Prochlorococcus marinus CUG1415: one gene and its partner. The main gene of each other region encodes a partner of the protein of the gene in region 2 in a complex. Links are inferred from orthologs where the notes say so. Each region holds a gene or a part of one and is shown on either strand. Other genes may lie near its edges.

The links.
Region 1: the proteins of prmC (region 2) and prfA are in contact, whole or in part, in a crystal structure (PDB 2B3T), measured with the Escherichia coli proteins. The link is inferred for Prochlorococcus marinus CUG1415 from one-to-one orthologs.

The regions. Positions count from the first base shown.
Region 1 is NZ_JAAORL010000002.1:470,864-483,728, forward strand. The notes cover bases 9,880-12,865. They hold prfA (peptide chain release factor 1), read right to left. Parts: upstream 11,927-12,865; coding sequence 10,832-11,926; downstream 9,880-10,831. Other genes in these bases: alr (alanine racemase), read right to left, coding at 9,880-10,243; HA143_RS08720 (HNH endonuclease), read left to right, coding at 10,312-10,818; rpmE (50S ribosomal protein L31), read right to left, coding at 11,955-12,215; rpsI (30S ribosomal protein S9), read right to left, coding at 12,229-12,639; rplM (50S ribosomal protein L13), read right to left, coding at 12,649-12,865. In the rest of the region: HA143_RS08685 (glycosyltransferase family 2 protein), read right to left, coding at 1-947; photosystem I core protein PsaB, read right to left, coding at 1,052-3,280; photosystem I core protein PsaA, read right to left, coding at 3,308-5,611; cobJ (precorrin-3B C(17)-methyltransferase), read left to right, coding at 5,945-7,765; HA143_RS08705 (TIGR01548 family HAD-type hydrolase), read left to right, coding at 7,857-8,645; more of alr, read right to left, coding at 9,044-9,879. UniProt on the Escherichia coli protein: Peptide chain release factor 1 directs the termination of translation in response to the peptide chain termination codons UAG and UAA.
Region 2 is NZ_JAAORL010000001.1:308,603-321,332, reverse strand. Bases 5,461-8,311 are described here. They hold prmC (peptide chain release factor N(5)-glutamine methyltransferase), read right to left. Parts: upstream 7,396-8,311; coding sequence 6,526-7,395; downstream 5,461-6,525. Other genes in these bases: psbB (photosystem II chlorophyll-binding protein CP47), read left to right, coding at 8,249-8,311; HA143_RS01715 (2Fe-2S iron-sulfur cluster-binding protein), read right to left, coding at 7,675-8,025; psbM (photosystem II reaction center protein PsbM), read right to left, coding at 7,408-7,560; HA143_RS01730 (L-threonylcarbamoyladenylate synthase), read right to left, coding at 5,921-6,502; minE (cell division topological specificity factor MinE), read left to right, coding at 5,461-5,607. Also shown: petD (cytochrome b6-f complex subunit IV), read right to left, coding at 1-330; petB (cytochrome b6), read right to left, coding at 363-1,019; carboxyl-terminal processing protease CtpZ, read left to right, coding at 1,092-2,381; HA143_RS01755 (HD domain-containing protein), read left to right, coding at 2,420-3,676; HA143_RS01750 (septum site-determining protein MinC), read left to right, coding at 3,692-4,345; septum site-determining protein MinD, read left to right, coding at 4,464-5,279; more of minE, read left to right, coding at 5,281-5,460; more of psbB, read left to right, coding at 8,312-9,772; HA143_RS01705 (photosystem II reaction center protein T), read left to right, coding at 9,796-9,894; transcriptional regulator NrdR, read left to right, coding at 9,995-10,474; HA143_RS01695 (30S ribosomal protein S1), read left to right, coding at 10,585-11,676; metK (methionine adenosyltransferase), read left to right, coding at 11,814-12,730. UniProt on the Escherichia coli protein: Methylates the class 1 translation termination release factors RF1/PrfA and RF2/PrfB on the glutamine residue of the universally conserved GGQ motif, i.e. on 'Gln-235' in RF1 and on 'Gln-252' in RF2.

The DNA of each region.
Region 1 (12,865 bases), on a different replicon or contig from region 2:
CCACTTATTGACCTAATTCTGTAAATCGGTCGGCTTTGACTTTCATGATATGTCCTAATTAAAAGTTCGCTTAATAATCCAAAACTAAATAATTGAACGCCTGCTACTCCTAATATGAGTGCAAAAATTAGCATCGGACGATTACCTATATCCTCTCCTAAAATTTTTATAATTAGTAAATAAGATGACATTACAAAACTTATCAATATACTTATGATTCCTACGAAGCCAAATCCGTACATAGGTCGTGTCAAGAATTTAGTCATAAACCAAACAGTAAACAAGTCCATTAATACTCTGAAAGTTCTATCAATACCATATTTACTAAATCCATATTTTCGGCTTCGATGATTAACTTTCAGCTCTTTAATTTTGGCCCCTTCAATATTTGCTAAAACTGGCAAAAACCTATGCAGCTCTCCATAAAGCTTTATATCATCTATTATTTCTCTTCTGTAGGCTTTCAATGAGCAACCATAATCATGCAACTTTAAACCAGTTACATTAGCTATTAACTTATTGGCTATTCTAGAGGGAATTTTTCTTTTAATTAATTTATCTTTTCTATCAAACCTCCATCCACATATCAAATCATAGCCACTATAAATTTCTGAAATCAATTTAGGAATATCATTTGGGTCATTCTGTAAATCACCATCCAAAGTAATTACAATGTCGCCATTAGAATTATCAAAGCCAGCTGACATTGCTGCTGTTTGCCCATAATTTTTGCGAAGAGAAATCACGGACAATTCTTTAATTGTTAGAGTTAGTTGTTTTAATACTTGATGAGTATTGTCTTTAGAACCATCATTTACAACGATCAATTCGAAATTGAATTTATGAGCTGCCATTACATTTATAACTTCATCCAATAAAAAACCAATACTCTCACTTTCATTGAAGACAGGAATGATAATAGAAATTAATTGGTTTATATCTGACATATTTATTTGATAATAATTCTATAATTTTAACTTAATTTAGAACAATAAATTTAAACAAAAAAAAATCACCACAAATGTGGTGATTTGTATTATTTAAAGGAACTTTAACCGAACTTACCTGAAGTTGATGCAATTACAAATGCACCAAATGTAAGTATGTTTCCAATAGTGAAATGTGCTAAGCCAACTAATCTAGCTTGAACAATGGAAAGTGCAACTGGCTTATCTCTCCAGCCTACAAGGTTAGCTATTGGTGTGCGTTGATGTGCCCAAACTAATGTTTCTATTAATTCTTGCCAATAACCACGCCATGAAATTAGGAACATAAATCCAGTCGCCCAAACTAGATGTCCAAATAGGAACATCCATGCCCAAGGAGATAAGGAGTTAACACCAAATGGATTATATCCATTAATTAACTGTGAAGAATTGAGCCATAGATAATCTCTAAACCAACCCATTAAGTAGGTACCTGATTCATTAAATTGAGCCATATTACCTTGCCAAATTGTTAGGTGCTTCCAATGCCAGTAGAAAGTTACCCATGCCATCAGATTTAATGCCCAGAACATTGCTAGATACATAGCATCCCATGAAGAACTATCACAAGTACCTCCACGACCTGGACCATCGCAAGGGAAAGCATAACCTAAATCCTTTTTATCAGGGATTAATTTTGTACCTCTAGCATCTAATGCTCCTTTAATAAGTATTAATGCTGTGGTATGAAGTCCAAGTGCGATAGCATGATGTACTAAGAAATCTGCTGGTCCAATAGGTAAGAAAGAACTTAGAGCGTCTTGCCTATTGATTAGATCCATCCAATAGTGATTTCCTGGCATAGAATTTGCTGCAATAGTTGCAGAACTAGCAGGATCAGATAATAAAGCATCGAAGCCATACATCATTTTGCCTTGGGCAGCCTGAACAAACTGAGCAAATACAGGTTCAATTAGAATTTGTTTTTCTGGATTTCCAAAAGCTACAACTACATCATTATGAACATAGATTCCAAGAGTATGAAATCCAAGTAACATTGTTACCCAACTTAAGTGACTGATTAGTGCTTCTTTAGTTCCTAAAACCCTAGCTAAAACATTATCTTTGTTTAATTCTGGATCATAATCACGTACAAAGAAAATTGCTCCATGAGCAAAAGCTCCAACCATCAAGAACATAGCTATGTATTGATGGTGAGTATATAGAGCTGACTGTGTCGTGTAATCTCTAGCAATAAAAGCATATGAAGGAAGAGCTCCCATATGTTGAGCAACTAAAGAAGTGGCTACACCAAGAGATGCTAAAGCTAAACCTAATTGAAAGTGTAGAGAGTTATTAACTGTCTCATAAATACCATCATGACTAATACCAAAGGCACCTTTATGAGGATCATTTGGGTGTCTCGTATTATGGGCTTCAGTTATTTCTTTTAAAGTATGACCTATACCAAATGTATTCCTATACATATGACCACCAATAATTAATACACACCCTATAGCAATATGATGATGTGCAATATCAGTTAACCATAACGCCTCACTTTGAGGATGAAGACCTCCTAAGAAAGTAAATATAGCTGTTCCTGCACCTTGAGTAGTACCAAATACAGCATCTAATGAATCTGGATTTTGCGCATAAGCACCCCAATTTAAAGTAAAGAAAGGAGCCAATCCTGCAGGATGAGGAAGAACTGTTAACCAATTGTCCCATCCAACATGCTGACCTCTAGACTCAGGAATTGCGACATGAACCAAATGTCCTGTCCAAGCAATACTACTAAAACCAAATAAAACAGATAAATGATGGTTTAACTGTGCTTCAGCATTTTTAAACCAAGCAAGTGTAGGTCTGAATTTAGGCTGTAAGTGTAACCAACCAGCAAATAAAACCCAACAAGCTAAAATGCTCATAAATATTGAAGCTTGGAAAAGTTGCTCGTTAGTTCTCATACCGATTGTGTACCACCAATGGTATAAGCCTGAGTAAGCTATGTTAACTGGACCACTAGCTCCAGCTTGAGTCATTGCTTCTGTGATCCCTGTTCCAAAATGAGGGTCCCAAATTGCATGGGCAATTGGACGAACATGAGTTGGGTCAAGTACAAATTGCTCAAAATTACCCTGCCAAGCTACATGGAATAGGTTACCAGCTACCCAAAGTGCAATAATTGCAAGATGTCCAAAATGAGTTGAAAATAACTTCTGATAAAGTTTTTCTTCTGTCATTCCATCATGACTTTCAAAGTCATGAGCGGTCGCTATTCCGTACCATATTCGGCGGGTTGTCGGGTCCTGAGCTAGACCCTGGTTAAATGATGGAAATTTTGTTGCCATTGAATTAAAAAGGTGAAGTTCAGGTAATTAGCCCAGCCCGAAAAGGCGAGCATGGAAGAAAGCCCAAGTAGTTGCTATACCTCCCAGAAGGAAGTGAGCTACACCAACGGCTCTACCTTGAGTAATTGAAAGTGCTCTTGGTTGTATTGTTGGGGCAACTTTAAGCTTGTTATGAGCCCATACTATTGATTCAAATAATTCTTGCCAATAGCCTCTTCCACTGAATAGGAACATCAAACTAAACGCCCATATGAAGTGAGCTCCTAAGAACATTAATCCATACATACTAATAGCTTCACCGTAACTTGTTAGTACTTGAGATGATTGAGCCCATAGGAAATCTCTTAGCCAACCATTAATCGTGATAGCACTTTGAGAGAAGTTTCCTCCTGTCAGTCCCCACACATCACTTTGCATTTTCCAAGAAAAGTGGAATATAACTATTGATATGCAGTTATACATCCAGAAAAGAGCTAAGAATACATGATCCCAAGATGAAACCTGACAAGTACCACCTCTTCCTGGACCATCACAAGGGAATCTAAATCCAAGAGAAGCTTTATCTGGAATTAGTCTTGAACTTCTAGAGTAAAGTACTCCTTTTAGAAGAATTAATACAACTACATGTATTTGGAAAGCATGAATATGATGGATCATCAAATCAGCAGTTCCAAGTTGAATTGGTGCTATTGCAACCTTTCCACCTACTTCCACTAAACTACCGTTAAAAACTTCACTTAAAGCTTTGTGAGGTAATCCTTCCGGAGTACCAGCTAAAATTGAAGTACCTACAGCAGAAGCTTGAATACTTTGAATCCATTGAGCAAATATTGGTTGAAGTTGAATTGCATTATCACTAAACATGTCCTGAGGTCTACCTAAAGCTCTCATACTATCGTTATGAATATAAAGTCCAAAACTATGAAAACCTAGCCACATACATACCCAGTTAAGATGACTTATTAAGGCATCTCGCGCTTTTAAAATCCTATCTAAAACGTTATCAATATGTTTTGCTGGGTCATAGTCTCTAACCATCGCTATTCCAGCATGAGCACCTGCTCCAATTATAAATAAAGCTCCTATCCACATATGATGTGTGAATAAACCAAGAACAGTCATATAATCAGTCGCTATGTAAGGATATGGAGGCATCGCATACATATGATGAGAAATAAGAATGCTAAGAGAGCCTAGACATGCAAGGTTTACAGATAACTGTGCGTGTCTACTTTCAGCCATGAACTCGAAAAGACCTTGATGACCTTTTGGTGCTGGGAATAATATTGGATCTCCTTGATGAGCTTCTAATATCTCTTTCATACTTGAACCAATTCCATAGTTAGTTCTATATAAATGACCTCCAATTATCGCAATTACACCAAAAGCTAAATGATGATGTGCAATATCAGTCATCCATAAACTTCCAGTAACAGGATTCAAACCACCCTTAAAAGTTAAGAAATCTGAGAAAGCGAACCAATTAAGACTAAAGAAATTACCAACTCCACTAGCTAGACCAGGGAAAATCTGACCAATGATTTGAGGATCGCAAAGCTGATGAGGCATTGGCATATCAGCAATGGTAGCGATCTTTTGACCATTGATAACTAAAGGTGATCCAGCGTCAATTGCATCAAGAAGTGCAGCAGTTGGCGCTCCAATATGAATACAATGTCCAGCCCAAGCTAGTGATCCAAGCCCAACCAAACCTGCAATATGGTGATTAAGCATTGACTCAATATTTTGGAACCATTCCAATTTTGGAGCCGCCTTATGATAATGGTATATGCCTCCATGAAGCATAAGAGCAGCCATTATTACTGCACCAATAGCAAGAGCCATTAACTCACTTTCGTTAGTAATACCCCAAGCTCTCCACATATGAAAAATTCCAGAGCTTATTTGAATACCGTTGTAGTCAGCACCAAGATTACCGTTTAGCATCTCTTGGCCAACAACAGCCCAAACTTGCTGAGCGCCTGGTTTAACATGAGTTGGATCAGCTAACCAACCTGTGTAATTTGAAAATCTTGCTCCATGGAAAAAAGCAGCACTCATCCATATAAAAATGATTGCAAGATGTCCAAAGTGAGCTGAAAAGATTTTTCTTGATGCTTCTTCAGCATCGCCTGTATGCACATCAAAATCATGTGCATCTGCATGCAAATTCCAGATCCAAGTTGTAGTTTTTGGACCCTTAGATAATTTAGAAGACCAGAAACCTGGCTTATCTAATTTGGCAAAATCAATAGGTCTTGGATCGGCCTTGACAGGGTCTTCCAAAACTTTCTTGTTTTTTTCTCCACTTTCTGGTGGGCTGATGGTCATCTAGCACCTCGAAAATAATTGACATTAAAGCCGATTGATCAAATCTTGAACTTATTTTTAATAATAATGTTCAAGAAAACGAAATCATTCGGAACTTTAGATATTCGTTTCAAAAATAATAAGCCAAAGATCTTTCGTTATGCATTAACGTAACAAATGTTCTAATGATTGTTACTATATGAATATTTTGTTAAATTCTTTTCTATGCAAGAGTTGTGAGTATTTTTACCCAAACCTTATAAAAATTTCTTTATGTTTATTTTATATTTGACGCGAAATTTTTGAAATAGATTGTAGAGTATATTTTCAACATAACAAATAATAGTTTCTAATTTGGAAGGAATCGCAATAGGTCTATCTAGTAATTCAATAGAAATTTTAAAAAGACTTCAAAAAACCGAATTCGTTAAAGAAATATATTTAGCAAGCTCTTCAAAAAATGATGTAATAGGCAATGAACATATCAAAGAACAAAAGCCTAGAGAAATCTTACTTGAAAAATGGCAGGAACTAGATTTAATAATTTTTATAGGCTCAATTGGTGCATCAATACGTATAATCAATTCTTTTTTAACCTCTAAAGATCAAGATCCTGGCGTAATCGTAATAGATAGAAAATGTTCTAAGATAGTTCCATTAATTGGTTTACATCATTCAAATACTCGAAATATAGCATTTCAGATTTGTAATTTATTTGGGGGACAAATAATAGAAACTAATAATTCAAATGATCAAAGCTTCTTAAATCTTGATTCATTTGGTAATCAATGGGGATGGAAAAGATCTGGAAAAATACAAAACTGGTCAAAACTAGTAATAAAACAAGCCAAGAACGAAGAAATCTTTTGCAAACAATTATCTGGTAATAGTTTATGGAAAACTTCAGAAGCAGGAGAGATTATTAATCAAATTTTTGAAAAGGAAACTGAAAAACCAGATTCAACCTTTCATGTGAGTATATTCCAAAATCATGAAAACACTTGGCATCCGCCCGTATTATGGATTGGAATTGGTTGTGAGAGAAATACCAGCAAAGAATTAATAGCAAATTCTTTAAAGAATTTTTTGCAGTCAAGTAATTTAGCACAGCATTCAATTGCTGGATTTGCAACTATTGATATTAAAAAAGATGAGAAAGGAATTATAGAAATTGCTGAAGAAAATAACTTGCCTATCAAGTTTTTTACTAAAGAAGATCTTTCAAAAATAATAGTTCCAAATCCATCAAGTTTAGTGCAAAAGGAAATTGGTACATCTTCTGTAGCAGAAGCTTCTTGCTTACTCGCAGCAGGAGAAGAATCTAAATTATTAAAAGAAAAAAGTATTTTTAAAGATAAAGATTTTCCCTCAAGTAAATCTGGAGCAGTAACTATCGCTATAGCAGAAGCAAAAAATCAATATTATCCAGCCAATGGTGAAATTCATATTATTGGAAGTGGGCCTGGCGATATCTCTTTCCTAACCAATAATACAAGAAAAGCACTTTCAAGATGTGCTGTTTGGATTGGATACAAAATGTATTTAGATTTAATTAAACCCTTAAAAAGAAGTGACCAGGTTTTTATTGAAAGTAAACTTACTGAGGAAAAAGAAAGATGCATCAAAGCGATTAAACTAGCTGAGCAAGGAATAAAAGTGGCTTTAATTTCGTCAGGGGAATCTGGATTTTATGGCATGGCTGGTCTACTTTTAGAATTACTTCAAAGAATCAAAAAAGAATATAGACCTTACTTTGAAGTACATCCTGGTATAAGTAGTGTTCAATTAGCTGCAGCACTTAGTGGCGCACCACTAATGAATGACTTTTGTTCAATAAGCTTAAGTGATAAGTTAACTCCTTGGTGTGTAATAGAAAAAAGAATTGAAGGAGCTCTTCTAGGTGACTTTGTAATAGCTTTATTTAATCCTCAATCAATTGAAAGAAATTGGCAGCTAAAAAGTGCAATTGATCTATGTTTAAAATCTAGGCAACGGGATACTCCCGTTTTAATAGCTAGACAGGTAGGGCGAACAAATCAAAGCAAAAAGTTTTTTACTTTAAACACCATTCCTTTAAAAGAAATCGATATGTTATCAATAGTCATTATTGGAAATTCTCAAACTACGTTAATAGATGATATATTTCTTACCCCCAGAGGATATTTGCAAAATTAACATAAGATACTTCATTCTTAATGAAGAATATTTTTCTTTGCTTTTTTTTAATAAGAATACTAATCTTTTATAAAAAGAGTGAAAAAATTCATTGAAAAATCTTGGTTTAATTTTATTTGATATAGATGGTGTAATCCGCAGCGTAGAGAAAAGTTACAGACTTTCCCTAAAAAAAACAGTTTACAAATTTTCTGGATGGGAGCCAGGTTATATAGATATTGATAGTGCAAAAAATGAAGGAATCTGGAATAATGATTGGGATTTAAGTTTAGAGCTTATAAAAAGGTATATAAGAAAAGAGAACTTAAGCCTTGAAATACCTTTAAGAGAAGAAATAGTTAAATGTTTTGAAGAGTTGTATTTCGGGGGAGATCCTAATAAAGATAGTAAGTATTGGTCTGGATTCATAACCAATGAAGATTTATTAGTTGATAAAAAGTTTTTTGATTTATTACAAAGCAATGGCATTATTTGGGGTTTTGTAAGTGGTGCAGAGTCCGCTTCTGCAAAATTTGTTTTAGAAAAAAGAATTGGATTAGAATCACCTCCGTTAATAGCTATGGAAGATGCCCCTTCCAAGCCTGATCCTAAAGGTTTTATTGACTTATCAAAAAAGCTTCTTGGAGATAAACTTGGCCAATCAAATATTCCCATTGCATATGTAGGTGATACTATTGCAGATATAAATACAGTTATTAACGCTAGGGGAAAAATACCATCTCAGAAATTCATAAGTATTGGGATAGCTCCCCCTCATTTACATTTAAAATCTCGATTAAAAGAACGTAATTCATACGAAACAAACTTAAGGAATGCAGGAGCTGACTTGATTTTAAATTCTATAAATGAACTAAAAGATATTAATCTTAAACTATTTTAAAAATTTAAAAATTAAAAGATTTCTCAATTGATTACGGAGAGAGATTTATTAGGATTCAGTTTAAATAGCATTTTATAGCACGCAAAAAAAACCTGTTTAGTAGCTGAAATGGGTTTTCTCCCCAACATTCTCCACAACAAAATTACAAAATAACTTTTCCAACATAGATCAGATTAGTCTTTATATTTGTTTAATCCCTTTTCAAATCTTAATTAATAACTAATTGAAAAAATTCAGAACTAATAAAACGGAGAGGGAGGGATTCGAACCCTCGACAAAAGTTACCTCCTGTAACTCCTTAGCAGGGAGCCGCTTTCAACCACTCAGCCACCTCTCCAGTTCTTATACATTATCAATTTTTTTGCAAACATTCAAAATTTTTTATTTAATCGAAATGTCTAATCAACTTGAACTCTTGGTAATCTATTTTTAAAAGAACAAATAATTTCCCAAGTAATAGTATTAGACTCCCTTGCCCAATCAAGAGGAGAAATTGTTTTTTCTCCATCAGATCCTAGTAATATCATCGTACTGCCAATTTTAATTTCATTTGAACCTGTTATGTCCACCATCATTTGATCCATAGTTATAGATCCAACTTGAGGGTAAAGTTTTTTATTATGAATAACTTTTATCTTTCCTGAAAGATTTCTAGGGACTCCATCTGCATAACCAATACTTAGTACAGCCAACTTAGTTTTTCTAGTACTTACAAATTTTCCACCGTAACTTACACTTACACCTTGATCAATAATTCTTATAAAAGCTACTTTGACCTTCAAAAATAAAGCTGGTTGAAGATATAAATTTTTATCTATTTTTGCTAGAGGACTATATCCATACATAGAAAGTCCTACACGTACCATATGAAAATGAAAATCTTTATTAAGAAGCATACCTGCAGAATTAGCTAAATGAATCTTGATATTCCGATTTCTATCAACGTTAATTTGCTTTAATAATTCCTGAAACTTCTGCCTTTGTAATTGCGCACTACTTTGAGGATCTAATGAGTTAATATCATCTGCAGATGATAGATGACTATATATACCTTCTATAGAAATATTTTCAAAAGATTTTATTTTCTCAAATTGCTCAACAAATTTTTTTTCGTCAAATCCTAATCTTGACATTCCAGTATCAACTTTAAGATGTAAAGAAAATTTCAACCCAAAGTGCTTCCCAATATTATTGCAAATTAAACATTCTCTTATACTACTGATAGTTGGCATAAGATCATTTTTAAATGAAATTATTAAGTCTCTTTTCGAATATAGATTTCCAAGTATAAGAATTGGTTTTTTAACGCCAAAAGAACGAAGCTTAATCCCTTCTTTTAAAGTTGCCACTCCTAATTGAGAGGCTCCACCCTTGATAGCATAATGAGATACTAATTTTGCATCATGTCCATATCCATCTGCTTTAACAACTGCCATAAATTGACAACTTTTACTTAATTTTGATCTTAACTGTCTTACATTTGTTTCTAGTGCTTTACCTCTAATTTCAATCCATGCTCTTTGTTTTGGATCTACATCTTTTTCAAAAGGTGGATATTTATCAAAATTAAGTGGCTGATTTGTTTGCCGAATTTGCATTAACTTTGCACAATTATATGCGCTAATTGAAATATACAGTTAGCATGACATGTAAATTGTATTTTGGCATGGGCCAGACTCTAGTTTTAAATGCATCTTATGAGCCTTTAAACATCACTTCTTGGAGAAGAGCGGTTATTTTGATGATCAAAGGTAAAGCAGAAAGCTTAGAGGAAGATAAATCTTTTTCAATACATTGTGGCAGAAAACTACCTACAGTTATAAGACTCCGTTACTACGTAAAAGTACCTTTTAGGGAGGTTTCTTTAACAAGAAAAAATATTCTTCTAAGAGATAATAATTCTTGCCAATACTGTAACTATAGAGGAAGTGATTTATCAATAGATCATGTTTTACCGAGAAGCAGAGGAGGGACTGATAACTGGGAAAATGTTACTACAGCATGTCTGAGATGTAATGTACAAAAAGGTAACCGTACCCCAGAAGAAGCAAATATGGCTTTAAAACGAAAGCCTTACCGACCACTAAGTAATCTTAATTTTGAGGCCACAAGACAAATTGACTCTGGCAGACATAAAGAATGGAGTAAATACGTAATAGGTCTTGCAATCTAATAAAAATAAAATCTTAATTGACTTCGTTATTAAAATCTTCCATCATTCTCTTTTGTTCTTGGGCTATACATGCATCAATTACTTCATCCAGTTGACCAGCCAGAATTGGTTCTAGTGAAAAATTGGAACCCAATCTATGATCAGTTGTTCTGTTATCTTTAAAATTATAAGTTCTAATTTTTTCACTCCTATCACCTGTTCCGACCTGTGAAAGCCTTTGTGATCTCTCTTTGGCATTCGCTTCTTTTAATTGAATTTCATATAATTTGGCTCTTAAAATTTCCATTGCTCGTTCACGATTTTGCAATTGGGATCTTTCTTGAGTACAAAAAACTCTTATCCCTGTGGGCTTGTGAAGCAAATCAATAGCAGTCTCTACCTTATTAACATTTTGTCCCCCTGCACCTCCTGATCTTGCCGTACCTACCTCTAAATCAGTTGGATCAATCTTTACCTCAACAGGATCAGCCTCAGGCATTACAGCAACTGTAGCAGTAGAGGTGTGAACTCTACCTTGGGATTCAGTAGCTGGAACTCTTTGAACTCTATGTACACCAGCCTCGAATTTAAGTTGACTATATACCGCATCTCCCTTAACTGAGATAACTAACTCTTTGAATCCACCCATATCTGACTCAGAAGCGCTAACAGGTTTTACAAACCATCCAATTTTTTGTCCATATCTTTCATACATTCTTGCCAAATCACCCGCCCATATACAAGCTTCGTTACCCCCAGCACCTGCTCTGATTTCTAACATTACACTTCTCTCATCTCTAGGATCTTTCGGTAATAAAGCGATTGTGGTTTTATGAATTAATTCATTCTTAAACTCCTCTAGGTTAGTTAATTCTTCATTTATCAAAGATTCCATCTCTTTATCGTTTCTATTCTCTTTCAGTAGATTTTTCGAATCTTCAATTTCCTTATCAGTTTCAAGCAACTTTTTAAAATCAATTACCAAAGGTTCCAATTTTGACCTTTCTCTTGCTATGGATTCTAATTTTTTTGGATCATTAGCTATGTCAGGATCTGCAAGTTGTAATTCCAAATTTTCGAAACTTTCTGAAGCAGTTTTCAACCTTGCAATTAATGTTGAGTATTCCAATTGAAATTATGCTTAATTTTTAAAAGTTCTATTTTTGAGAATCTTTATCTTTTTTTTGTTCTTTTGATGTAGCTGAATTAGCTGAACCCATTCCGTATTTTTTCATAAACCTATCAACTCTTCCTTCAGTATCAAGGATTTTTTGTGTTCCAGTGAAGAAAGGATGATTACCACTCCATACATCGACATGTAGTTCAGGCTGAGTTGAGCCCGTGGTCATTACAACTTCTCCATTACAAATAACTTTTGCGTCTGGATACCATTTTGGATGAATTTCTGATTTTGGCATAATTAAGATTCCTTTAACGTTTAGAGAATTGTGGAGCTTTTCTTGCTTTTTTAAGACCATATTTTCTTCTTTCCTTAGCTCTAGGATCTCTACTGAGATGACCTTCAGTTTTAAGCGGTTTCCTATTGTCGGGAGATAATTCACAAAGTGCTCTTGCAGCTCCCTGCTTGATAGCATCTGCTTGACCTGTCAAACCACCACCGAAAACATTAACTAATATATCATAAGAATTTTCAAGTCCTAACGTTTGCAAGGGCGCTTTTATTGAATTTAAGTGCAAAGGATTGAAGTTTAAATAATCATCTCCAGAGCGACCGTTAATTTTAATTTGTCCATTGCCAGGAATCAAGCGAACTCTAGCTACTGAAGTTTTTCTTCTTCCAGTTCCCCAATAAACAGCTTTGTTTTTTATTTGACTATTCATTTTGATAAATTAACTATTCAATAATACAGGATTCTGAGCAGCATGAGGGTGATCAGAACCTTTATAAACTTTTAGTTTTTTAAATTGTTGTCTTCCTAAAGAGTTATGTGGCAGCATACCCTTCACAGCTTGTTCGATGATTCTTTCAGGAATTCTCTCTTTTAGTGACTCAAATTTCTCAATTTTCATTCCTCCGGGTCTACCAGAATGTCTTCGATACAATTTT
Region 2 (12,730 bases):
GATAATTAATCCAAGAGGTATTAATGTTTGAAGTGCAATACCTAAAAGTTTATTAGGAACTACTCTAAGTATTTGAAAAACTGGATAAAGATACCATTCGGGTAGTATTTCTAATGGTGTAGCAAAAGGATTTGCTTTGTCTCCTAACATTGAAGGATCAAGAACTGCCAGTCCAACGACACAGGCAATAGTACCTAAAATTACTACTGGGAATATATATAATAAATCGTTCGGCCAAGCAGGTTCTCCATAGTAATTATGACCCATACCTTTGGCTAATTTTGCTCTTAATTTTGGATCAGATAAATCTGGTTTTTTTAACGTCGACATTTTAATCTCTAGATAATTTAAAGTATAGGAGTTTATAAAGGACCTGAAATACCCTGTTTACGAATCATTAAAAAATGCATCAACATGAATACGGCTAATGACCATGGCAATACAAAAGTATGAAGACTATAGAATCTTGTAAGAGTAGATTGTCCAACACTTTCTCCACCTCTAAGTAATTCAACCATAAAGTCACCTATTACTGGTATTGCAGCAGGTACACCTGAAACAATTTTAACGGCCCAATAACCAACTTGATCCCATGGCAAGGAATAACCTGTCACACCAAAAGCGACTGTTATGATAGCCATTACAACACCTGTAACCCAAGTTAGTTCTCTTGGCCTTTTAAAACCACCGGTAAGATAAACTCTAAAAACATGAAGGATTAACATCAAAACCATCATAGATGCACTCCATCTATGAACAGATCGAATTAACCATCCAAAACTGACATCGGTCATCAAATAACTTACTGAACTATAAGCTTGAGTAACTGTTGGCTTATAGTAAAAAGTCATTGCAAAACCTGTTGCAAATTGAATTAGGAAGCATACTAAAGTTATGCCTCCTAAACAGTAAAAAATATTTACGTGAGGGGGTACGTACTTGGAAGTTACGTCGTCAGTTATGTCTTGGATTTCAAGCCTTTCTTGAAACCAGTCATAAACGGATGAAGAATTCGCCATCCAAAAAAAAATTAGCTTTGATATTAAAGAGCTTACTTAAAATTCTTATACTTGGTGTTAACACTTAACCCAATGAATTCATCTTTTAACAAACTTTTAACATTCAAAACATTGATTAATGCGTTAATGATCATTGTTTTTTCTACTAATATTTTATTAGTTGAAAGAGTCGATGCTCTCAGTGATACCAAGCAATTAGTACTTGACGCTTGGACCTTGGTTAATGAGGGTTTTTATGACCCAGAAAAGTTTGACGAAATACAATGGAAGAGAATTAGACAAAAAACACTACAGAAACAAATTGAAACAAGTGAAGAGGCTTATTCTGCAATTGAAGACATGTTAAGACCTCTAGAAGATCCTTATACAAGAATTTTACGACCGAAAGATTATGAACTCTTAAAATTAAGCAATTTTGGTAGTGAGATTAATGGTGTTGGACTCCAACTGGGTGAAGATGATGAAAATAAAAAAGTTAAAGTTATCTCTACTCTTGGAGGCTCACCGGCAGAAGAAGCTGGAATAGTAAGCGGTGACTTTATAGAGACAGTTGATGGGCTTTCATCAGAGGAATTGGGACTAGCAAATACTGCCTCTAAGTTGAGAGGTGAATCAGGAAGCAAAGTTTTAGTTAAAATATCTTCGAAATCAGGAGAAGTTAGAGAGGTGGATTTAGAAAGGAGATCAGTAGATCTTAGACCAGTTAGAACAAAAAGAATAAGAGATGACTCTCATACAATAGGATATTTAGGGATAACTCAATTTAGCGAAAGCGTACCCAAAAAAGTTGAGGAAGCTCTTCAAGAGTTAAAAGAGAAAGAGGTTGAAGGTTTAATATTAGATCTTAGAAATAATTCAGGTGGACTAGTAAGCTCAGGAATAGCAGTTGCAGACTCATTCTTGAGTGAGAGTCCAATAGTTGAGACAAAAAATAGAAATGGAATCAAAGATGCAATAATTTCAGAAAAAGAGACATCTTTTGAAGGGCCAATGGTAACTTTGGTAAATAAAGGGACTGCAAGTGCTAGTGAAATACTTGCTGGTTCTTTACAAGATAACGGTAGATCGATTCTCATGGGAGAACAAACTTATGGGAAAGGTTTAATTCAGTCCCTAAAAAGTTTGGCAGAAGATAGTGGAATAGCAATAACAGTTGCTAGTTATTTAACTCCCAAAGGTAATAATATTCAAGGTCAAGGTATTACACCTGACAAGTTACTGGATCTACCTGATGCCAGCGAATACGGAAGTTCTGACGATAAATGGGTGAGGAATGCAGAATTATTTCTAGAGTCACTTCTAGATAAAGAAGAAGTTCCTATTCAAACTAGTGAATTGAGCAATGAAGAAATAAAAATTTAAAATAGCAAAAGTTTGTTTTTTAGAAAATTTTAAACACTATGAGTATTAAAAGGATTTTTCATGATCCAATTCATAAAGAAATAGTATTTGATTCAGGGAAGCCAGAAGAATTAATGATTATGGAATTAATTGATACTATCGCTTTTCAAAGGTTGAGAAGAATAAAACAATTAGGGGCAGCATCATTGCTTTTTCATGGTGCAGAATCAAGTAGATTCACCCACTCAATTGGCGTTTTTTGTATCGCGAGAAAAATATATAAGAAATTAATTGAAGGTAAATCTTCATTTTGTGAAAATAAATTTGTTCTCTATGGAGCAGCTCTATTACATGATTTAGGTCATGGACCTTTGAGCCATACCAGTGAAGCAATATTCGATCATAATCACGAACGATGGTCTCAAAATTTAGTTAAAAATTATTCTCCAATAAATTTAATTCTCAAAAAGTATGACAACGAATTACCTAGACTAATTGGGGAATTATTTGAATCAAAACAACTATTTTCAAACCCTTTAAAAACATTGATTAGCAGTGAAATAGACTGCGATCGTCTCGATTATCTTTTACGTGATAGTTACAACACAGGTACCAAATATGGCTTAGTAGATTTAGAAAGAATTATTTCAGGCCTTACTTTTGCACCTGACGGCAATATTGCAATCAAACCAAAAGGAGTTATCGCAATTGAGCATTTTTTAGTACTAAGAAACTTGATGTATAGAACTATCTATAACCACAGAATAAACGAAATATCATCATGGATTCTGGAAAAAATAATATTTACAATAAAAAATAATTATGAAAAGAAAATTTGGTTAGATAAATCTCTTTATAAATGGATATTTTCTCCTGCAAAGGTTGATTTTGATGATTTCATAAGAAATGATGATATAACCTTTTACTACCATTTGATTAGATGGAAAGATGAATCTTTCGAGCCACTTTCTACGTTATGCAAAATGTTTATTGATAGAGATTTATTAAAAGCATCAGACATAAGTTTTTTAAGTAAAATAGATAGGTTAGAAATCCTTGCATTTGCAAGAAAATTATGCGAAGAAAATAATTATGATTCAGAAATTTTTTGTGGAATCAAGGAAAGATCTTTTAAAGGTTTTGAATCTAACAATGCACTAAAAATTTGGGATGGAGCCTATCAAAACTCATTAGAGAATAGTTCTGCATTAATAAAAACTTTAATGAAGTCTGAAGAAATCTCCTTTATTGTTTATCCAGGTGTGATCAAAAATGAAATTAAAAATCAAATTTCATTAATAAGAAATAATTCCTAAAAGATAAATAATTCAATGAAAATCGTTATAAATAATCTCAAAAGTCAATCTCTAGAAAATATATCATTTGAAAATTGGGACGATATCCATGAAACTTTTAAAAAAATTTCTTTGATGAAAGGACCTCTGGAAGCAAAATTTTTCGCAATCAATGAGTCAATAAGTGCTGATCAATTATCAAAATTAAAAATTAATTTTGACAAAATTAATAATTTTTCTTTATTCATCTATTCAAATAATAGAGATACAATAATAGCTGGAAACTCTTTAAAAATAGATTCAACTTTTGTTAGAGAAAAAGAGTTAAAAAAGTTACTTTTACTTAATTCAAAAAAGAAAGACGATATTCTTCACGAAGGGACAGTAAGATCAGGAGATAGAATATCTTCAAATGGGAACCTATGCATTATTGGAGACGTTAATCCTGGAGCAATAGTTTCCGCCAAGAAAAATATTTACGTTTGGGGAAAGCTCCTAGGGATCGCCTTCGCAGGAAAGGGTGGGGATAATAATGCCTCTATTTCATCACTTTATTTAAACCCTTTACAGTTAAGAATTGCTGATGTGATAGCTATTGGACCCAAGGAAAAGCCCAGAAATTCTTATCCTGAAATTGCTTTAATAGATAATAAAATAATAATTATCAAGCCATACCTAATAAAAACTTAAAATTAATCAATCATTTGAAATAAATTAATTCAAAGTTGATAAATTTAAGAATTACTTAATCTTTAAAATATTTAACTTTCTCAATAGTGGCCTTATTATTTGGAAAATCCTTAAATTCGTGTCGAAAAATACTCGCACTATATTAATTTGTTCAGGGAAAGGCGGTGTTGGTAAAACCACCTTAACTGCAAATCTAGGCATAGCACTTGCCAACAGCGGAGCAACCACTGCAGTATTAGATGCTGATTTCGGCTTAAGAAATTTAGATCTTCTTCTAGGATTAGAAAATCGTATTATCTATACTGCTCAAGATGTCCTAGACAAAAATTGTCGTCTTGAACAAGCACTGGTCAGACATAAAAAGGAGCCTAATCTTGCTCTTTTACCTGCTGGAGATCCTAGGATGTTGGATTGGATGAAGCCAGAAGATATGCAGAAAATCAGTGAGCTGCTTAGTGAAAAATTTGATTTTGTTTTAGTAGATTGTCCTGCTGGAGTAGAGGATGGTTTTAAGAATGCCCTTGCAGCTTGTAAAGAGGCTATTGTTGTTACCAACCCTGAATTATCTGCAGTACGAGATGCCGATAGAGTTATAGGAATTCTTAATACATCTGATATTGAGCCTATCCAGCTTGTAATCAATAGAGTGCGTCCCAATATGATGGCTAGTCAAGAAATGTTATCTATCGAAGATGTTCAAGGAATCCTTTCTTTACCGTTACTAGGTATTGTTTTAGAGGATGAACAAGTAATAATAAGTACCAATAGAGGAGAGCCACTAACACTTACAGATAGTATATCTCCTGCAAAAAAATGCTATTTGAATGTTTCACAGAGACTAACTGGAAAGGATGTGCCAATTATTGACCCCAAAAATGAAGGTAAAAGCCTTAAAGATAAATTCATCAGATTAATGCAAACACGGGTTTTTTAAAATGATGACTCTCAGAGACCTTATAAACAAATTACTAGGAAGAGAAACGGCTAGCGCAAATACAGCTAGAGAAAGATTACAACTTGTTCTGGCTCATGACAGAGTGGATATGAGTTCCTTAACAACTGATCTTTTGGATAAAATGAGGAAAGAAATCCTTGATGTTGTTGCTAAATATGTTGAGATTGATTTTGAGGAAGTAGCAGTAAGTTTAGAGACGGAAGACAGAATGACTGCATTAGTAGCCAATTTACCAATCAAAAGAACTCTTTCAGGGGAAATCAAGTTTAAAAAAAATGATAAAAGTGATAAAGATCTACAAAAGTAATAAATTATAAAAAGCTAAAAAAATACTAATAATTGCTCCTCCTTAATTGTAAGATGTAATAAGGCCGGCTTAGCTCAGCGGTAGAGCAGCGCTTTTGTAAAGCGAAGGTCATCAGTTCAAATCTGTTAGCCGGCATTTTGAGATATTCAATTCTGTTCAATATTTTTTGCCGAAAATAACAAAATAAAACCTACTAAAGCAATAATAGGAAATAATCTTATTTCAAGAACATACTCTAAAAAAGATGCAAGTGGTTCAAATATCCAATAAGTAAAAAATTGAATTAACAAAACAAAACACAATAATAAAAACATTAATGCAATTCCTGAATTAATACTTCTCCTTCTCTAATCAGTCTCCAGTCTTCACTATTATTCCAAGAAATTATAGTACTTGCTTTTCCGCTACCTTTTTCCCAAGGAACCGGTCCAAGAATATCTACGCTAGGAAAGTCTAAAGCAATTCCCTCAGCTTTAATTGATCCCTTGAAGCCCGAAATATTTGCACTCGAAGTTAATAATGGTCCTGCTTCTCTCATAAGGGATTGAGCCATATATGAATTTGGAATTCTTAAACCTAGAGTAAAATTTTTACTTGTTAAGGTTGATTTTTTATTCTCTGAAACAGGAATAATCAAAGTTAAAGCTCCTGGCCAATATTTGGCAGCTAAATTTTCAAAATCTTCTTTAGCAGATTCATCAACATAATCTATTAATTGTTCATTTTCTGCTCCCATAAGAATTAAGGGCTTGTTGCTATCTCTTTTTTTTATGTCATAAATTATCTTTGAAAACTCTGGCAAACATCCAATTGCAGGTAAAGTATCTGTCTGAAAAATGATAGGCAAACCACTTTTAAGTTTCTCAAGAGCCGATTCTTTATTAATTACATTCATTGAAATTATGAACTAATCATAATTTATTTATATCTTCCAATTGTAAATCTTCCAATACCCGAAAAATCTTGTAAGACTTCTACAGATGTAAATCTATTCTCAAGAAACAATTGTCTTACGATTGATCCTTGATCAAAATGATTCTCAAGTATTAACCATCCTTTTTCTTTTAAGAATGATGGCGCCTTGTATATTATTTCCCGAATATGTTCCAAACCATCTTTGCCTGCTAATAAAGCAATTTTAGGTTCAAAATTCTTTACTTCAACCGGCAATTTTTTATATATTTCTTCAGGAATGTATGGCGGGTTTGAAATCACAAGATCTAATTCACCTTTTAAAGACTCAAGAGGATTCCACCAATGTCCACAACAAAATCTCAAATTCTGCTGATTTGAAGAATTCATAAAATTTCTGGATGCAATATCTATTGCATTTTTATCAATATCAGTAGCAATTCCCTCCCATGAAGGATTTGCCATTGCTAAAGCAATACTAATAGCACCTGATCCAGTTCCCAACTCAGCAAAAACTAATTTTTTGGAATTGTTTTCAAAAATCTTAAGTACAATATCAATTATTAACTCCGTTTCTGGCCTTGGAATTAGTACGTTTTCAGAAACACTTAATTTCAGATCTCTCCAGAAAGTAAATCCAGATAGATGTTGAATAGGTACATTATTTGTAAGATGATTATCCCAAACAGATTCAATTAAATCTAAGTTTTTTTGAAAATAAAAATCTCCCTCAGAGTTCAATCTAAGTAAATTAATTTCATTATGAGATATTCCGGCTATTGATTCTAACAAGAGATAAAGAGATTCTTTATCTCCCCCTTTAAATAATTGTTTTTTTTCCCACAATAAAAATTCTTTTGCAGAAACATAAAACATTAATTAATTAATTTAGCGTTTTGGTCCCAGTTTACCTTTACCAGAATCTGAGAAGAAGCTTGATTTTTCACCATCTTGAGTGGAGATATATAAACCTATTAGAAAAATAGTTGGTACTCCCACGAAAAGAAGACTTGCTATGAACCCAAAATTTGTTGTTTCCATTTAGAGTGACGATTTCATAATTAAATAGACTATAAACATTTAAATAGAAATAAAGTGAAAAAATCAATAAATTGCCTCAACTGATTAACAGTCTTAAACAATTTAACGAGATAATTATTTATTATCACTCCTTTCTTTTAGTTCCTTTAAGTTAGAAGGAGGAGATTGAGGTTTTGTAAGTATTACTGCAGATGAATTAATTAGAGTTTGACATGCAAGTCTCCAATTTTTAGGTCTATTTTTAAGTTTCTCTTCTTCCACAGTAGTAAGTGGACTCAAAGAATTTTTGCTTCCTCCTTCTATAGAAACGAAACAAGTACTGCATTGTCCTGCTCCACCACAATTACCCAACATTCCTTTAGGCCCATAAAGTTGTAATTTCTCTCTAATTATGAAATCCCTTAAATTTTCTCCAGTTTTACACTGAATATCAACTCCTTCTCGGATGAATCTAATAGTTGCCATTTTTGTAGTTATTTTTCCTATTTTGGCGTTTTACTTTGAGAATTGTGACCAAAATATTAACAATTTTTAGCCCAAAATTCCTCGAAACTAAAGTAATAGGAATTGATTTGGCCAATTTTTGCAAGAAAATAAATTTATTTACAAAAATCCCTCAAAGACTAAAAAACCCTTACTATCGTGATGTTTAGCTGTTTATTCAGCATAGTTATCTAGAAATTAACCGATGGGATTGCCTTGGTATCGAGTGCACACAGTAGTTATTAACGACCCAGGTCGACTACTGGCTGTGCATCTCATGCATACTGCATTATTAGCCGGCTGGGCCGGTTCTATGGCTCTTTATGAATTAGCCATTTTTGATCCTTCAGATGCTGTTCTCAATCCAATGTGGAGACAGGGGATGTACGTCATGCCATTCATGGCAAGATTAGGAATCACAGGAAGTTGGAACGGATGGGATATAACCGGTGCTACTGGGGTTGATCCCGGATTCTGGAGTTTTGAAGGAGTTGCAGCAGCACACATAGTATTTAGTGGACTTTTGATGTTAGCTTCAATATGGCATTGGACATATTGGGATCTTGAACTATGGGAGGACTCAAGAACAGGAGAACCTGCACTTGATCTACCAAGAATTTTTGGTATTCACCTTCTCTTAGCTGGCCTTACATGCTTTGGATTTGGAGCTTTTCATTGTGCCAATGTAGGTATTTGGGTTTCAGACCCTTATGGTTTAACCGGTCATATTGAACCAGTGTCTCCATCCTGGACTGCAGATGGCTTTAATCCATTTAATCCTGGAGGGATCGTTGCGAACCATATTGCAGCCGGTCTATTGGGTATTATTGGGGGTATTTTTCATATCACAAACAGACCTGGAGAAAGACTTTATAAAGCGCTTAAGCTTGGAAGTTTGGAAGGAGTATTAGCTAGTGCTTTAGCTGCTGTTCTTTTCGTATCTTTTGTTGTTGCAGGAACAATGTGGTATGGATCAGCAACAACTCCAGTTGAGTTGTTTGGTCCAACAAGATATCAATGGGATTCTGGTTATTTCAAAACTGAGATAAATAGAAGAGTCCAAACAGCTATGGATAATGGTGCTACTAGAGAGGAAGCATACGCTTCAATTCCAGAAAAATTAGCATTTTATGACTACGTAGGTAATAGTCCTGCTAAAGGCGGATTATTTAGGGTCGGAGCTCTTGTTAATGGCGATGGCTTACCAACTGGTTGGCAAGGTCATATTACTTTCCAAGATAAAGAAGGTAATGATTTAGAAGTAAGAAGAATACCTAATTTCTTTGAGAACTTCCCAGTCATACTTGAAGATAAAGAAGGTAATGTAAGGGCCGATATTCCATTTAGAAGAGCTGAAGCCAAGTATTCGTTTGAGCAAACTGGCATTACTGCAACTATTTATGGTGGAGACTTAAATGGTCAAACATTTACTGATCCTGCGGTAGTTAAAAGATTAGCTAGAAAAGCACAGCTTGGCGAAGCATTTAAGTTTGACAGAGAAACTTATAAATCTGATGGTGTATTCCGAAGCTCTCCAAGAGCATGGTTTACCTATGCCCATTTATGTTTCGGATTGTTATTCTTATTCGGTCATTGGTGGCATGCTTCAAGAACCCTTTACAAGAACAACTTTGCTGGTATTGATTCTGAAATTGGCGACCAAGTTGAATTCGGTCTATTCAAGAAACTTGGTGACGAGACCACTAGAAGAATCCCAGGAAGGGTTTAAACTAAACTTTATTATTTATTCTCATGGAAGCTTTTGCTTACGTTCTTATTTTAACTCTTGCAGTTGTTACTTTATTTTTTGCTATCGCTTTTAGAGATCCCCCTAAATTTGATAAAAAATAAAATTTTAAAACCCTCTTTCTAAGAGGGTTTTTTTTTATCTACTTTTCATAAGTGTGATATTAATCTAGTATTAGGGTTACAGATTTTCTTATTTCGCTATATGCAGTGTCCAACCTGTCAAAATACGGATAGCAGAGTTTTGGAATCAAGAGCTGCTGATAGTGGGAAAAGTGTTAGAAGAAGAAGAGAGTGTCTAAATTGCAGCTACAGATTTACCACTTATGAAAGAGTTGAAACAATGCCAATTTCAGTTATTAAAAAAGATGGGGGTAGAGAATTATTTGATAAACAAAAATTATTTTCTGGTATATCAAGAGCTTGCGAAAAGACTAATTTCACTAGTGAAGCAATAATTAATTTTGTAGATGGAATTGAATCACAAATCATACAAAATTCTAATAAAGATATTAAATCTTCACAAATTGGAGAGTTGATACTTAAAAGCCTTAGGAAAGAAAACGAAGTTGCTTATATAAGATATGCCTCAGTTTACAGAAAATTTAATGGGGTAAAAGATTTTATCTCTACTCTGGAATCTCTAAAAGGAAGTTCAAAAAATAAATTAGCTTCAATTTTATAAAATTAAGCATCATTAAAGTGTAGAATACATAACACAAATGTTTTCTGCTATTGGTTTGCAGGCTAGTAGCATTCCTTTCTAACTACCTTAGGTAGTCTGCGTTGTAAAAAATGAACGAAACTTCTTCCCAAACTATTAAAGAAATTTCTGAAGATAAAGAAATTCAAAATTCGTCTGAATTAGATAATAATTCAGCATCCCATAATGCGGAAGATTTATCATTCGAAAAGAACGACATTCCTTCAGCAGATTCTTCTTCCAGCAGAACAAATGCGGATTTTGATAATGCAGGTTTCACACAAGAAGAATTTGCATCCCTTTTGGGTAAGTATGATTATAACTTTAAGCCTGGCGATCTAGTAAAAGGTACAGTTTTTGCTCTAGAACCCAAAGGAGCCATGATAGATATAGGTGCAAAAACAGCTGCTTTTATGCCTGTTCAGGAGGTTTCAATAAATAGAGTTGAAGGACTAAATGAGGTTTTACAACCTTCAGAAAGCAGAGAATTTTTCATAATGAGTGAAGAAAATGAAGATGGCCAATTAGCACTTTCTATTAGAAGGATTGAATATCAAAGAGCATGGGAAAGAGTTAGACAACTGCAAAAAGAAGATGCCACTATATATTCCGAAGTTTTCGCAACAAACAGAGGTGGTGCTCTTGTAAGGGTAGAAGGCTTAAGAGGTTTCATCCCCGGTTCTCATATAAGTGCTCGAAGAATTAAAGATGACTTAGAAGGTGAATACTTACCTTTAAAATTTCTTGAAGTTGATGAAGAAAGAAACAGATTAGTACTTAGTCATAGAAGAGCTTTAGTTGAGAAAAAAATGAATAGACTTGAGGTTGGTGAAGTTGTTGTAGGTTCTGTTAAAGGTATTAAACCTTATGGGGCTTTTATTGATATTGGAGGAGTTAGTGGTCTATTGCACATTTCTGAGATCAGTCATGAACATATCGAGACTCCTCATAATATATTAAATGTTAATGATGAAATGAAAGTTATGATAATTGATCTTGATTCAGAAAGAGGACGAATTTCATTATCTACTAAAGCACTTGAACCTGAACCAGGCGATATGCTAACTGACCCTCAAAAAGTTTTTAGTAAAGCTGAAGAAATGGCTGCGAAATACAAACAAATGTTATTTGAACAAACTGACGATAACGAAGAGATGCCCACAGCCTCATCTGAAACAGTATAAATTCACTCATCTATTTTGTGCATGAATATCTGAACTTAAGCCTAATTATTCTTGTACAAGTATTTTTTAATTTACAATAATTGATTTCTAACGATAGTCTAATTTAGGATAAAGACTAATTTCAAAATAATTTGTCAATGAGTGATTTCATTTTTACCTCAGAATCTGTAACTGAAGGTCATCCTGACAAAATATGTGATCAAATTAGTGACGCTGTTTTAGATGCTTTATTGACAGAAGATCCAGAAAGCAGAGTTGCATGCGAAACTGTTGTTAATACTGGTCTTTGTTTACTTACTGGAGAAATAACTTCAAAAGCAAAAGTCGATTACATAAAACTTGTGAGAAATGTAATTAAAGAAATTGGATATGAAGGCTATAGAGCAGGTGGTTTTGACGCAAATAGTTGTGCTGTTTTAGTAGCACTTGACGAGCAATCACCAGATATTTCACAAGGAGTAAACGACGCAGAAGATGTTAACGATGATTTGGAAGATAATACCGGAGCTGGTGATCAAGGCATAATGTTCGGCTATGCATGCGATGAGACGCCTGAATTAATGCCCTTACCGATTAGCTTGGCACATAGATTAGCTATTCAACTTGCCAAAGTGAGGCATGAAGAAGTCCTTAATTATCTACTCCCTGATGGTAAAACTCAAGTAAGCATTGATTACGAAAAAGGGTTACCAGTTTCTATTAATACGATTTTAATTTCAACTCAACATAATCCTGAGATTGATGGAATAACAAATGAAGAAGAAATTCGTCAAAGAATAAAAGAAGATTTATGGAAGCATGTTGTAATTCCTGCTACTGAAGATTTAGAAATTAAACCAAATATTAGCAAAACAAGATTTCTAGTAAACCCTACGGGAAAATTTGTCGTAGGAGGGCCTCAAGGAGATGCGGGACTCACTGGCAGAAAAATTATTGTAGATACTTATGGTGGATATGCAAGACACGGAGGAGGGGCATTTTCTGGTAAAGATCCCACAAAAGTAGATAGATCAGCCGCTTATGCAGCACGTTATGTAGCTAAAAGCATAGTTAA